2 regions of the Cellulomonas sp. P22 genome follow, and region 1 is predicted to be linked to the other one. Evidence: predicted binding sites of a transcription regulator. Region 1 holds the regulator's gene; the other holds the start of a gene.

What was found. Region 1 encodes LexA, which represses DNA repair genes until DNA is damaged. Its sites were predicted from a motif close to TCGAACANNTGTTCGA; they were not measured.
Region 2: a site for LexA is predicted at 1,824-1,839, ahead of uvrA (excinuclease ABC subunit UvrA). Genes of this name have one in related genera too.

What each region holds. Positions count from the first base shown of each region.
Region 1 covers NZ_JBISBW010000004.1:82,972-89,473, forward strand. The annotation lists gene ACGIF2_RS04465 (S9 family peptidase) at 1-1,076, opposite strand, end outside; gene nrdR (transcriptional regulator NrdR) at 1,176-1,685, opposite strand; gene ACGIF2_RS04475 (LysM peptidoglycan-binding domain-containing protein) at 1,877-2,287, opposite strand; gene lexA (transcriptional repressor LexA) at 2,546-3,313, shown strand; gene ACGIF2_RS04485 (Rho termination factor N-terminal domain-containing protein) at 3,441-3,716, shown strand; gene ACGIF2_RS04490 (L-lactate dehydrogenase) at 3,770-4,777, opposite strand; gene ACGIF2_RS04495 (ATP-dependent DNA helicase) at 4,839-6,502, opposite strand, start outside.
Region 2 covers NZ_JBISBW010000002.1:308,890-315,391, reverse strand. The annotation lists gene ACGIF2_RS02210 (glycoside hydrolase family 15 protein) at 1-1,767, opposite strand, end outside; gene uvrA (excinuclease ABC subunit UvrA) at 1,869-4,730, shown strand; gene ACGIF2_RS02200 (OsmC family protein) at 4,770-5,297, opposite strand; gene uvrC (excinuclease ABC subunit UvrC) at 5,370-6,502, shown strand, end outside.

The DNA.
Region 1 (6,502 bases):
GCACCGAGCACCACGCGCAGCTCGCCGTCGCTCAGCTCGCCGCCGCTCAGCTCGCCGTCGTGCACCGCGACCAGCTCGACGGCACCGCGGCTCAGCTCTCCGACGAGCACCTCGTCGCCCGCCGGGACCAGCACGCCGGGGGTCAGGTCGACCGCCTCGGCGTCCGTCAGGCGGCGCGGCGCGCCCACGGCCGTCGGGCCGTCCTCGTCGGCGACGAGGTCGAGCACGAACAGGCCGGTCTGAGCGGCGACGAACTCCCGCCCGTCCGGGCCCATGTCCTGGGCGAGCAGCCACAGCCGGCTGCCGTCCGCGGCGGGCACCACCGTCGCCACCGCGAGGTCGCTGCCCGCGCCCGCGGTGGTGAGCTGACGCGGTGCACCCGGGGTCCGGGCGTCGACGACCACGGCGTCGACCCGCAGGTCCTCGTCCCGGCCCTCGTGCACCGCGGCGACGGCCACGAGGTGCGCGCCGTCCGGCATCCAGCGGTGGCCGTCCACGTCGACGTCGCCGAGCGTGAGCTGGGTGCGGGCGGGAGCGACCGCCGAGCGGGCCGCGGGATCCTGCGGCACGTCGACGACCATGACGTGCTGACGCCGGTCCGTGCCGAAGCCCAGGCCGTCGTGCCGGTACTGGAACGTGGTGATGTGGCGCGGGGCCTCGGCGCCCGCATCGCCGCCCGCCACGTACCGCCCGTCGTCGGGCACCCGAGCGAGGTAGGCGATGCGGGTGCCGTCTGGCGAGAACCGGGGGGTCGAGGCTCCGAGCGGCTCCTCGGTGAGCGCCACCGGCTCACCACCGGCGACCTCGACGACGTGGACCTGCGGACGTCCTTGCGGCTCGGCGCGCACGAAAGCGACCCAGCGGCCGTCGGGCGAGACGTCGGGGGACGTGTCACGGTGCCCGCGGGTGAGCCTGCGGGGTGCGGACGCGCCGTCGAGGCCGACGACCCACAGCTGCCCGGTGTACTCGTCGGCCTCCAGGTCGGGACCGACCACCGAGATGACGGCGTGCCTCCCGTCGGGCAGCACGGCAGGGGTTCCAGGGGTGCGCAGAAGCGTCAGGTCGTCGGGGATCACGCTCCGCAACCTATGCCTGCGCGCACGACGGAGAAAAATGTCCGTCTCACGGCCGCCTCGAGCGACGACCGTGGGCGACGCGCCGCGACCTGAGGGGTGTCAGTCCTGCTCGGACCGTGCGTCGCCCGCCGCCGGACCCGTCTCGTCGGTCGCCGCGGCGACCTCGTGCTCGGCCCGCAGCACCGTGATGGCGGCCTCGAAGTCCTCGAGCGAGCTGAATGCCTGGTACACGCTCGCGAACCGCAGGTAGGCGACCTCGTCGAGCTCGCGGAGCGGACCCAGGATGGTCAGGCCGATCTCGTAGGCGTCGAGCTCGGCGCTGCCGCTCGCGCGGATGGTCTCCTCGACGCGCTGCGCGAGCAGAGCGAGGTCGTCCTCGCTCACGGGCCGCCCCTGGCAGGCCTTGCGCACCCCGTTGACGACCTTCTCCCGACTGAAGGGCTCGGTCACCCCCGAGCGCTTGACGACCGACAGGCTCGCGGTCTCGACGGTGGTGAAGCGCCGGTTGCACTGCGGGCACTGACGGCGCCGCCGGATCGACGCACCGTCGTCCGAGGTGCGGGAGTCGACGACCCTCGAGTCGCCGTGCCGACAGAACGGGCAGTGCACAGGTGGCTCCTCGCCGGTAGGCCCGCCGCCCGTGGGCGACCGCAGACCGGTTGATGATGCGCCGCACAGGGGGCGCGACGTCCTGACGTCTTGACAGACGTCGAGAAGCAACATATGTCGTCGGGTCGTCGGCCTGCAAGGTGGCCGCTCACCGGGCCGTGCACCGCGGCACCGCGCTGCGGACGCGCCGTTCAACGCTCCGTGGGAAGCAGGATCTGCTGCCCCGACATCAGGCCGGCGCCGTCGAGCCCGTTGAGCTCGACGAGCTCGAGGATGACGTCCCGGACGTCCTCCCCCGGACCGGCCACGTCTGCGGCGATCTGCCAGAAGGTGTCCCCCGCCATCACGGTGTAGCTCTCGAGGGCGGGCGGCGGCGCGTCGGCGACGGCGCGCGTACCGATGAGGCCCACCAGGCTCACGACCACGAGCGACAGCACCGCCACGACCCAGCGACCGCGCGTGGTCAGTCGCAGCGGAGCGCCGGTGTCGAGCGAGACGCGCTCCCGGGCGCTGAGACCGTCCCGCTCGGCCCGGCCCGCGCCACGCGGGACCAGCGACCCGGCGAACGCCTCACCACGGACGGCCACGGGGCCGATCACCATCGTGCTCACCGGAACCACCTCTCGTCGGACCATCTCGGTCGCTCGAACACCTGTACGTCGAACGCTTGTACGATGTCTACCACTCGCCGGGAGGAGATGTCGAGACTCGCTCGAACAGATGTTTGATCGAACGGGTCCGCTCCCCTAGGCTGGCGCCACAGGTGACAGGGCATCACGAGGCACCGACACGGACACCCGGTCGGCGCAACGGCCCCGCGACAGCGCCACACGGACGAGTGAGCTTTGGGGAGGCCAACGGTGGGCAACGACGGCAGCACGGTCCAGGACGGCCCGGCACGGGCGCCGGGCACGACGACGGCCACCGTCCGTTCGCTCCCGGCCGCTCCCCCCGATGACGAGCTGACCCCGCGCCAGCGGCTCGTGCTCGACACCGTCCGCTCGTCGGTCGAGCTGCGCGGGTACCCGCCGAGCATGCGGGAGATCGGCGAGGCCGTCGGTCTCACGAGCCCGTCGAGCGTCAAGCACCAGCTCACCACGCTCGAGCGCAAGGGCTACCTGCGACGCGACCCGCACCGCCCGCGCGCGATCGAGGTCGTGCAGGCCGACGACTCGCGCGGCGTGCAGCGCTGGTCGCCGGCGACCTCGGCAGGCTTCGGCGACGAAGACACGGCCGCGCGCGACAGCACCCCGACGCCGTCCTACGTCCCCGTCGTGGGTCGGATCGCCGCCGGTGGTCCGATCCTCGCCGAGCAGGTCGTCGAGGACGTGTTCCCGCTGCCGCGCCAGCTCGTGGGCGACGGCGAGCTGTTCCTGCTCAAGGTCGCGGGCGACTCGATGATCGACGCCGCGATCTGCGACGGCGACTGGGTCGTGGTCCGCCGTCAGCCGGTGGCCGAGAACGGCGAGATCGTGGCCGCGATGATCGACGGCGAGGCGACCGTCAAGACGTTCAAGCAGAGCGAGGGACACGTGTGGCTGCTGCCGCACAACCCCGCGTACTCCCCGATCCCGGGCGACGACGCCCAGGTCCTGGGGCGCGTCGTGAGCGTGCTGCGCAGCCTCTGAGCCGAGCGGACCGCCCGAGCCCACCCCGTCGAACCTGCACCGGTCCGACGGGGTGCGAGCGACGCCCGGCTCCGGAAGGCTGTGCAGACGGGCCCGCACCCGGGCCCGAGAGCTGAGGAGGGTCGGCATGCCCGGACGCATCAGAGACCCTGGGCCGAGCGTCAAGGACAAGGAGCTCTACGAGCGCCTGCGCGCGGAGGGTGACAGCAAGGAGAAGTCGGCACGCATCGCCAACACCGCCGCCGACACCTCACGCAGCGCTGTCGCCCGCAGAGGCGGCGAGGCCGGCTCGTACGACGGCTGGACGGTGAGCCGGCTGCGCGAGCGTGCGGCCGAGCTCGGCATCGCGGGTCGGTCGTCGATGCGCAAGGACGAGCTCATTCAGGCGCTTCGCACCCACTGAGCGCCGGCGCCGCGCCTGTCGGGCCCCAGCGCCGGCCCGAGCGCCGCCGCGCGCTACAGGCCGAACCGCCGCGCGACGGCCTTGAGCGCCTCGGCCGAACGACGCAGCCCCGCGAGCTCGTCGGAGGACATCGGGATCTCGAGCTGCTCGCCCACCCCGAGACCGCCCACCAGCGCCGGCACCGACAGGCACACGTCCGAGATGCCGTGGAAGTCGCTGAGCAGCGACGAGACGGGCAGGATCCGCTGCTCGTCCTTGAGCACGGCCTCGATGATGCGGGAGCCCGCGAGGGCGACGGCGTAGTTCGTGGCGCCCTTGCCCTCGATGATGCGGTAGGCCGACTCGACGACCTCGCGCGCGATCCCCTCGCGCACGTCCTCGGTCAGCGGTCCGCGCCCGCCGATGCCGTTCCAGTCGAGGAGGGGAACCGCGCCGATCGTCGCCGAGCTCCACAGGGGCAGCTCGGTGTCCCCGTGCTCGCCCGCGATGTACGCGTGCACGTTCTGCACCGCGACCCCGGTGTGCTGCGCGATGAGGTAGCGCAGCCGGGAGGAGTCGAGCACCGTGCCCGAGCCGAAGAGCTGGTTGGAGGGCAGGCCGGACATCTTGAGCGCCGCGTAGGTGACGATGTCGACCGGGTTGGTGACCATCACGTAGACGGCGTTCGGCGCGACCTCGACCAGGCCCGGGAGGATCTTGCCGACGAGGGAGATCGTGGCCTCGGCGAGGTCGATGCGGGTCTGGCCGGGCTTCTGCTTCGCGCCGGCGGTGACGACCACGACGTCGGCGTCGGCGCACACAGCGATGTCGTCCGAGCCGATCACGTCGGCCATCGGCATGAACTGGATCCCGTGCCCCAGATCGAGAGCCTCCGCCTCGACCTTCGCCTTGTTGATGTCGTACAGCGCCACCGTCCGGGCTGCGCCCCGCATGAGCGCGGCGTACGCCATGGTCGAACCGACCGCGCCCGCACCCACGACCGCGAGCTTGCTCGTGCGCCGCTGGGGGCCTGCCGGGGTGCTCGGGAAGCCCAGGTCGTCACTCTCGTCGCTCGCGCTCACGCGTCCTCCTCCACCGGTGGGCCGAATCGCCCGCACGGCACCGTGGTGCCGTCCGACCAGGCTAGTTGCTGACGGACGAAACCGCGTCGAGCCGGCGGAGGGCGGCCAGCGCGACCTCCCGGTCGGTGGTCCGCCAGAACTCCGGCAGCGACCGGGCGAGGAACTCGCCGTAGCGCGCGGTCGCGAGCCGCGGGTCGAGCATCGCGACGACGCCACGGTCGGTGGTCGAGCGGATCAGCCGCCCGGCGCCCTGCGCGAGCAGCAGCGCGGCGTGCGTCGCGGACACCGACATGAAGCCGTTGCCACCGGCCGCCGCGACCGCGTCGGACCGGGCCGACCGCACCGGGTCGTCGGGGCGCGGGAACGGGATGCGGTCGATCAGCACGAGCTGGCACGCGGGCCCGGGCACGTCGACGCCCTGCCACAGCGACAGGGTGCCGAAGAGGCAGGTCTTCTCGTCCGCCGCGAACGCCTGGACGAGCGTCGGGAGCTGGTCGTCGCCCTGAGCGAGCACCGGGACGTCGAGGCGCTCGCGCATCGCCTGAGCCACGGCGTCGGCGGCGCGGCGGGAGGAGAACAGCCCGAGGGTGCGTCCCCCGGCGGCGGTGATGAGCTCGGCGATCTCGTCCAGCTGGGCGTCCGTGGCGGGCTCGCGCCCGGGCGGGGGCAGGTGCCGGGCGATGTAGAGGATGCCCTGGCGCCCGTAGTCGAACGGCGAGCCCACGTCGAGGCCCCGCCAGGGCAGCGACGACGGCACCGGGGCTGCGCCGGTGCCCGCGAGCTTCTCGGGGCCGCGAGGCTCGGCGTCGGGGCGCGACTCGAGGCCGACCGAGCGGGCGACCGGTGCGAACGAGCCGCCCAGCGCGAGCGTGGCCGACGTGAGGACCGCGGACCGGCCGGCGAACAGGTTCGTGCGGATCAGCCCGTTGACCGCCAGCGGCGCGGCGTGCAGGCGCGTCATGGTGCCGCCGCGCGCGGTGCCGTCACCGCGGGCGCACCACAGCACCGTGTGCCGGTTGTCCTCGGGGTCGCCCGCCATGCGCTCGGCGGTCTCGAACAGCATGAGCATCGTGGAGACCGCCATCTTCAGCCCGCCGTCGGGCGGTCCCGACGTCGAGCGACCCACCGCCTGCGCGGGGACCCCCTCGGGCTTGAGGGCCGAGAGCAGCGCGCGGGACGCGTCACGCACGGCCGCCACGGCGTCGAGGGCGGCGGGTGGCAGGCCGTCGGCGAAGCGACCCTCGGGCAGCTCCATGAGCACGGCACCGAGGGCCGCGCTCGCCGCGTCGAGGTCGGTGGTGGCGAGCCCGCCGTGCCGACGTGCGAGCCGCGCGGCGTGCTCGATCGTGCCCACCGACAGGTCGCCCGTGGCCTGGGCCGTCACCCGGTCGGTGAGCTCGTGCGCCTCGTCGACCACGAGCACCTCGTGCTCGGGCAGGACGCCGGGAGACCCCGACGCCGCGATGCCCAGCATCGCGTGGTTCGTGACCACCACGTCGGCCTCGCGGGCCAGCCCGCGGGCACGTTCGGGGAAGCACTCGTCGAGCAGCGGGCAGCGCGCACCGAGGCACTCGAGCGACGTCACCGACACCTGCCGCCAGGCGCGCTCGCTCACGCCCGGGACGAGGTCGTCCCGGTCGCCGGTCTCGGTCTCCGCGGCCCACTCGCGCAGCCGCACGACCTGCGCGCCGAGGTCCTCGCCCGCGCCGCGTCCGCCCCGCGCGC
Region 2 (6,502 bases), on a different contig from region 1:
GTGCGCGGCACGCACGAGCGCGAGATGGCTCAGCGCCTGCGGGAAGTTTCCCACCATCCGTCGGCCCACCGGGTCGTACTGCTCGGCGAAGAGGCCCACGTCGTTGCCGATCCCGACGAGCCGGTCCAGCACCGCCGTCGCCTCGTCGAGCCGGTCGCTGCGCGCGAGCGCGTCTGCCAGCCAGAACGAGCAGGCCAGGAACGGAAACTCGACCCCGGGCATGCCGTCGTCGGTCCGCCCGGTGCGGTACCGCAGCAGCAGCCCGGGGGAGACCTCGAGCTCGCGGCGCACAGCGGCGATCGTGCCCTGGACGCGCGGGTCGTCGGCCGGGAGGAAGTCGACCTGGAGCATCTGGAGCAGCGCCGCGTCGGTGTGCTCGGCCCCGTAGTGCTGGACGAAGGTTCCGCGCTCGGCGTCGTACCCGTGAGCCAGCACGTCCGCGCGGATCGCCGCGCGCTCGGCGCGCCACCGCGTGACCGGCCCCGGCAGGCCGTGCTGCTCGACCGCGCGCACGGCCCGGTCGAGCGCAGCCCACGCCATGATCTTCGAGTGCGTGAAGTGCTGGGGGTCGCCGCGCACCTCCCAGATGCCACGGTCGGGCTCGCGCCAGTGGGTCGCGAGCTCCGCGACGAGGTGCTGCTGCATCGACCAGGAGTCGGTCGTCTCGGTCAGACCAGCCTCCCGCGCGAGCTGCAGCGCGCACATGACCCCGCCGAGCACGTCGTTCTGCACCTGGTCGACGGCCCCGTTGCCGATCCGCACCGGTCGTGAGGCCGCGTAGCCGGGCAGGTGGTCGAGGGTCGCCTCGGGCAGGTCCCTGCGCCCATCGGAGCCGTAGACGATCTGCAGGTCGGCGGGGCGACCGGCGACCGCACGCAGCAGCCAGTCGCGCCACGCGGTCGCCTCCTCGCGGTAGCCGTTCTCGAGCAGCGCCTCGAGCGTGAGGGCGGCGTCGCGCAGCCAGCAGTAGCGGTAGTCCCAGTTCCGCTCGCCGCCGAACACCTCGGGCAGGGACGTCGTGGGCGCGGCGACGATGCCGCCGGTCTCGGCGTCGGTCAGCAGGCGCAGCACGAGCAGCGAGCGGACCACGGCGGCGCGGTGCGGCCCGTGGTAGTCGCAGCGGCGCGCCCAGCGACCCCAGCGCTGACGGGTCGAGGCGAGCCGGTCGGTGATCGACAGCCGGCGGGGGACGGGGCGCCACGAGTGCGTCCACGTCGAGGCGAGCTCGACGAACTGCCCCTCGGTGAGCTCGAAGTCGTCGCGGTGCGCACGCCCCTCGGCCCGCGGCAGCCGGTTGCCGCGCAGCACCAGCGAGTCGGGGCCGGCGATCGCCCGGATGGTGTCGTACCCGTCGGGGTCGCGCACGTGGTGCACCCACGGCTCGATGGTCCCGTAGCCGAAGCGCACCACCCACTCGTGGCGCACGGTCACGGTGCCCTCGAGGCACTCGATGCGCCGCACCAGGTCGGCCCGCCCGTCACCGAGCGGCATCGCCTCGGTCACGAGCGCGGTCCCGGTGGGCGAGGCGTAGGTGGTCTGCAGCACGAACGAGTCGCCGAGGTAGGTGCGCGTGACCTCGGTCGCGTCGGGCACTGTCAGCAGCCAGCGGCCGTGCGTCGGACCGCCGAGCAGCGCCGCGAAGCACGCGGGCGAGTCGAACTGCGGGAAGCACAGCCAGTCGACCGACCCGCGGAGCGAGACGAGGGCCGCTGTGCTCCCGTCGCCCAGCACCGCGTACTCCGAGATCGGCACGGTCGGCGGCGTCATCCCCCCATCATCGTCCGAGGCAGGCGCCGGTGCGGCACTGTGGGCAGTGCCACATTTCGAACACGTGTGCGGATGTCAGGTGACCGTCCTACCATGTCCGGGTGAATGATCGACTCATCGTGCAAGGCGCCCGTGAGCACAACCTGCGCAACGTTGACATCGACCTCCCGCGTGACGCGCTCGTCGTGTTCACCGGGCTGTCGGGGTCGGGCAAGTCCTCCCTCGCGTTCGACACGATCTTCGCCGAGGGCCAGCGGCGCTACGTCGAGTCGCTCTCGGCGTACGCCCGCCAGTTCCTCGGTCAGATGGAAAAGCCCGACGTCGACTTCATCGAGGGGCTCTCGCCCGCGGTGTCGATCGACCAGAAGTCGACGAACCGCAACCCGCGCTCGACCGTCGGCACCATCACCGAGGTCTACGACTACCTGCGCCTGCTGTTCGCGCGCGCGGGCACCCAGTTCTGCCCGGTGTGCGGCGAGCAGGTCACGGCCCAGACGCCGCAGCAGATCGTCGACCGCCTGCTCGAGCTGCCCGAGGGCACGCGGTACCAGGTGCTGGCGCCGGTGATCCGCGGGCGCAAGGGCGAGTACGCAGAGATGTTCAAGGAGCTGCAGTCCAAGGGCTTCGCGCGTGCCCGCGTCGACGGCGAGGTCGTGCAGCTCACCGACCCGCCCGCCCTGGAGAAGAAGCTCAAGCACGACATCGAGGTCGTCGTCGACCGGCTGGTGGCCCGGGAGGGCGTCCAGCGACGTCTGACCGACTCGGTCGAGACGGCGCTCAGCCTGGCCGGGGGCCTCCTGGTGGTCGAGATGGTCGACGCCGACAAGGACGACCCCGAGCGCGAGCGCCGGTTCTCCGAGCACCGGGCCTGCCCGAACGACCACCAGCTCACGCTCGAGGAGATCGAGCCGCGCACGTTCTCCTTCAACGCGCCGTACGGCGCATGCCCTGAGTGCACGGGCATCGGTTCACGCCTCGAGGTGGACACCGACCTGATCGTCCCGGACGAGGACCTCTCGCTCGCCGAGGGGGCCGTGGCGCCCTGGTCGCAGGCGTCGAGCGAGTACTTCACGCGCGTGCTCAGCGCGCTGGCCAGCGACCTGGGCTTCTCGATGGACGTGCCGTGGCGAGCCCTGCCCGAGCGGGCCAAGAAGGCGGTGCTGTACGGCGAGAACCACGAGGTCCACGTCCGGTACAAGAACCGCTGGGGTCGGGAGCGGCAGTACTCGACCGGTTTCGAGGGCGCTGTCACGTTCATCGAGCGGCGCCACAAGGAGACCGAGTCCGACTGGAGCAAGGAGCGGTACGAGGCCTACATGCGCGAGGTCCCGTGCCCGGTCTGCCAGGGTGCGCGGCTCAAGCCCGAGGTGCTCGCGGTGCGGGTCGGCGGCCTGTCGATCGCCGAGATCTGCGACCTGCCGATCCGGGCCGCCCGTGACTTCCTCGACGACCTGCAGCTCGGCGAGCGCGAGCGCGCGATCGCGGTCGAGGTGCTCAAGGAGATCCAGGCCCGCCTCGGCTTCCTGCTCGACGTCGGGCTCGACTACCTGTCGCTGTCCCGGCCCGCCGCGACGCTCTCCGGCGGGGAGGCCCAGCGCATCCGGCTGGCGACGCAGATCGGCTCCGGGCTGGTGGGCGTGCTGTACGTCCTCGACGAGCCCAGCATCGGCCTGCACCAGCGGGACAACCGTCGGCTCATCGAGACGCTGACGCGGCTGCGCGACCTGGGCAACACGCTCATCGTCGTGGAGCACGACGAGGACACGATCCGCGCCGCCGACTGGATCGTCGACATCGGCCCCGGCGCGGGGGAGCACGGCGGCCACGTGGTGCACTCGGGCGACTTCGCGGGGCTGCTCGCGTCGCCTGACTCGGTCACCGGCGCCTACCTGTCGGGTCGTCGCGCGATCCCGATGCCGGCCGAGCGCCGGGCGATCGACCCGGCGCGCGCCGTCACCGTGGTCGGCGCGCGGGAGCACAACCTGCGCGGCATCGACGTGACGTTCCCCCTCGGCACCCTCACGGCGGTCACGGGCGTCTCGGGGTCGGGCAAGTCGACGCTGGTCAACTCGATCCTCTACACCGTGCTCGCGAACGAGCTCAACGGCGCCCGCCAGGTCGCCGGCCGGCACAAGCGCGTGACCGGGATGGAGAACCTGGACAAGGTCGTGCACGTGGACCAGGGGCCCATCGGGCGCACGCCGCGCTCGAACCCGGCCACCTACACGGGGGTCTGGGACCGGATCCGCAAGCTGTTCGCCGAGACGACCGAGGCGAAGGTCCGGGGCTACGGGCCCGGCCGGTTCTCGTTCAACGTCAAGGGCGGGCGCTGCGAGGCGTGCTCGGGCGACGGGACGCTCAAGATCGAGATGAACTTCCTGCCCGACGTGTACGTGCCGTGCGAGGTCTGTCACGGGGCGCGCTACAACCGGGAGACCCTTGAGGTCCGGTTCAAGGGCAAGAACGTGGCCGACGTGCTCGACATGCCCATCGAGGAGGCGGCCGAGTTCTTCGCACCCTTCGCCGCGATCGCGCGCCACCTGAACACCCTCGTCGACGTCGGCCTCGGCTACGTGCGGCTCGGGCAGCCGGCCCCGACGCTCTCGGGCGGGGAGGCGCAGCGCGTCAAGCTCGCGACGGAGCTCGCGCGCCGGTCGACCGGCCGGACGATCTACGTGCTCGACGAGCCGACCACCGGTCTGCACTTCGAGGACATCCGCAGGCTGCTGGAGGTGCTCCAGTCGCTCGTCGACAAGGGCAACAGCGTGATCGTGATCGAGCACAACCTCGACGTGATCAAGAACGCCGACTGGGTCATCGACATGGGGCCCGAGGGTGGCAGCGGCGGCGGCCTGGTGATCGCCGAGGGCACGCCCGAGCACATCGCGACGGTCGAGGCGAGCCACACCGGGAGGTTCCTCGCCGAGGTGCTCGAGCCCGCGGCGGTCGCTGTCAGCGCCTGACGCGGGAGCCGACCACCACCGCTCGGGCGCTCCGCGACCTCAGCGTCCGGGCGTCGTCACGAGCGGCACCTCGCCCGTGCGCGGCGTCGACGGGACGCACCGCACGGGGAAGCTGACCGAGCGGGCGATGAAGCAGTGCTCGTGCGCGCGCTCGTGCAGCGCGTCGAGCCGAGCGTCGTCGACCGGGCCCCCGTCGTTCGCGTGCGCGCCGGGCACGAGGGTCACCACGGGGTGCAGCACCACCTCGGTGAACTGCCCGTGCCCGGCGGCCTCGACCCGCATGGTGCCCCGCGCGTGGTCGGTGTACCCGACGACCACCACGCCGTCGGCCGACGCGAGGTGCAGGAACCAGAGCATGTGGCACTGCGCGAGGGCCGCGACCAGCAGCTCCTCCGGGCTGTACCGGGCGGGGTCGCCGCGGAACGCGGGGTCGGCCGATCCGGGCAGCGGCGGCTTGTCACCGATCCGCACGTCGTGGTCGCGGCTGTAGGAGGTGTAGCTCGCGGTGCCGGACGCACCGGCTCCGGTCCAGACGACGTCGGCGGCGTACGTGTGCAGGGGGCCCATCGCGCCACGCTAGCCCGCGGCCCGCCGCGGTGCGTGCGTTCGGCGTCAGTCACGCGAACTACCCTCGTACCCATGGCCGATCCCGCCACCTACCGTCCCGCCCCCGGCGAGATCCCCGACTCCCCGGGCGTGTACCGCTTCCGGGACGAGCACGGCCGCGTCATCTACGTCGGCAAGGCGAAGAGCCTGCGGTCCCGGCTCAGCAGCTACTTCCAGGACGTCGCGGGCCTGCACCCGCGGACCCAGCAGATGGTCACGACCGCGGCGTCGGTGCAGTGGACTGTGGTCGGCACCGAGGTCGAGGCGCTCGCGCTCGAGTACTCCTGGATCAAGGAGTTCGACCCGCGGTTCAACGTCAAGTACCGCGACGACAAGTCCTACCCGTACCTCGCGGTCACCATGTCCGAGGAGTTCCCCCGCGTGCAGGTCATGCGGGGGGCCAAGCGTCCGGGGACCCGCTACTTCGGTCCGTACGGGCACGCCTGGGCGATCCGCGAGACCGTCGACCTGCTGCTGCGGGTGTTCCCCGTGCGCACGTGCTCGGCCGGGGTGTTCAAGCGCGCCCACCAGCAGGGCCGTCCGTGCCTGCTCGGGTACATCGACAAGTGCTCGGCGCCGTGCGTCGGGAGGATCTCGCCCGACGACCACAAGGCGCTCGCGCAGGACTTCTGCGACTTCATGGCGGGCGACACGGCCCGGTTCACGCGGCGCCTGACGCAGCGCATGAAGGAGGCCGCTGCCGACCTCGACTTCGAGCGTGCGGCCCGGCTCCGCGACGACATCGGCGCGCTCGAGCGCGCCACCGAGAAGAACGCCGTGGTGCTGCCCGACGGCACGGACGCCGACGTCTTCGCGCTCGTGGGCGACGAGCTCGAGGCCGCGGTCCAGGTGTTCCACGTCCGCGACGGGCGCATCCGCGGCCAGCGCGGCTGGGTGGTCGAGAAGGTCGAGGACGCGACCGACGCCGACCTGGTCGAGCACCTGCTCCAGCAGGTCTACGGCGGCGAGGGCGAGGACGCGGCCGGTCGGGCCGACGCGACGCGGCGCGGCGACTCGCGTGCGGTGCCGCGCGAGGTGCTGGTCCCCGTGCTGCCGACCGACGTCGAGCAGGTGCAGGACTGGCTCACCGGGCTGCGGGGCAGCCGGGTCGAGGTCCGTGTGCCGCAGCGCGGCGACAAGAAGGACCTCGCCGAGACCGTGCAGCG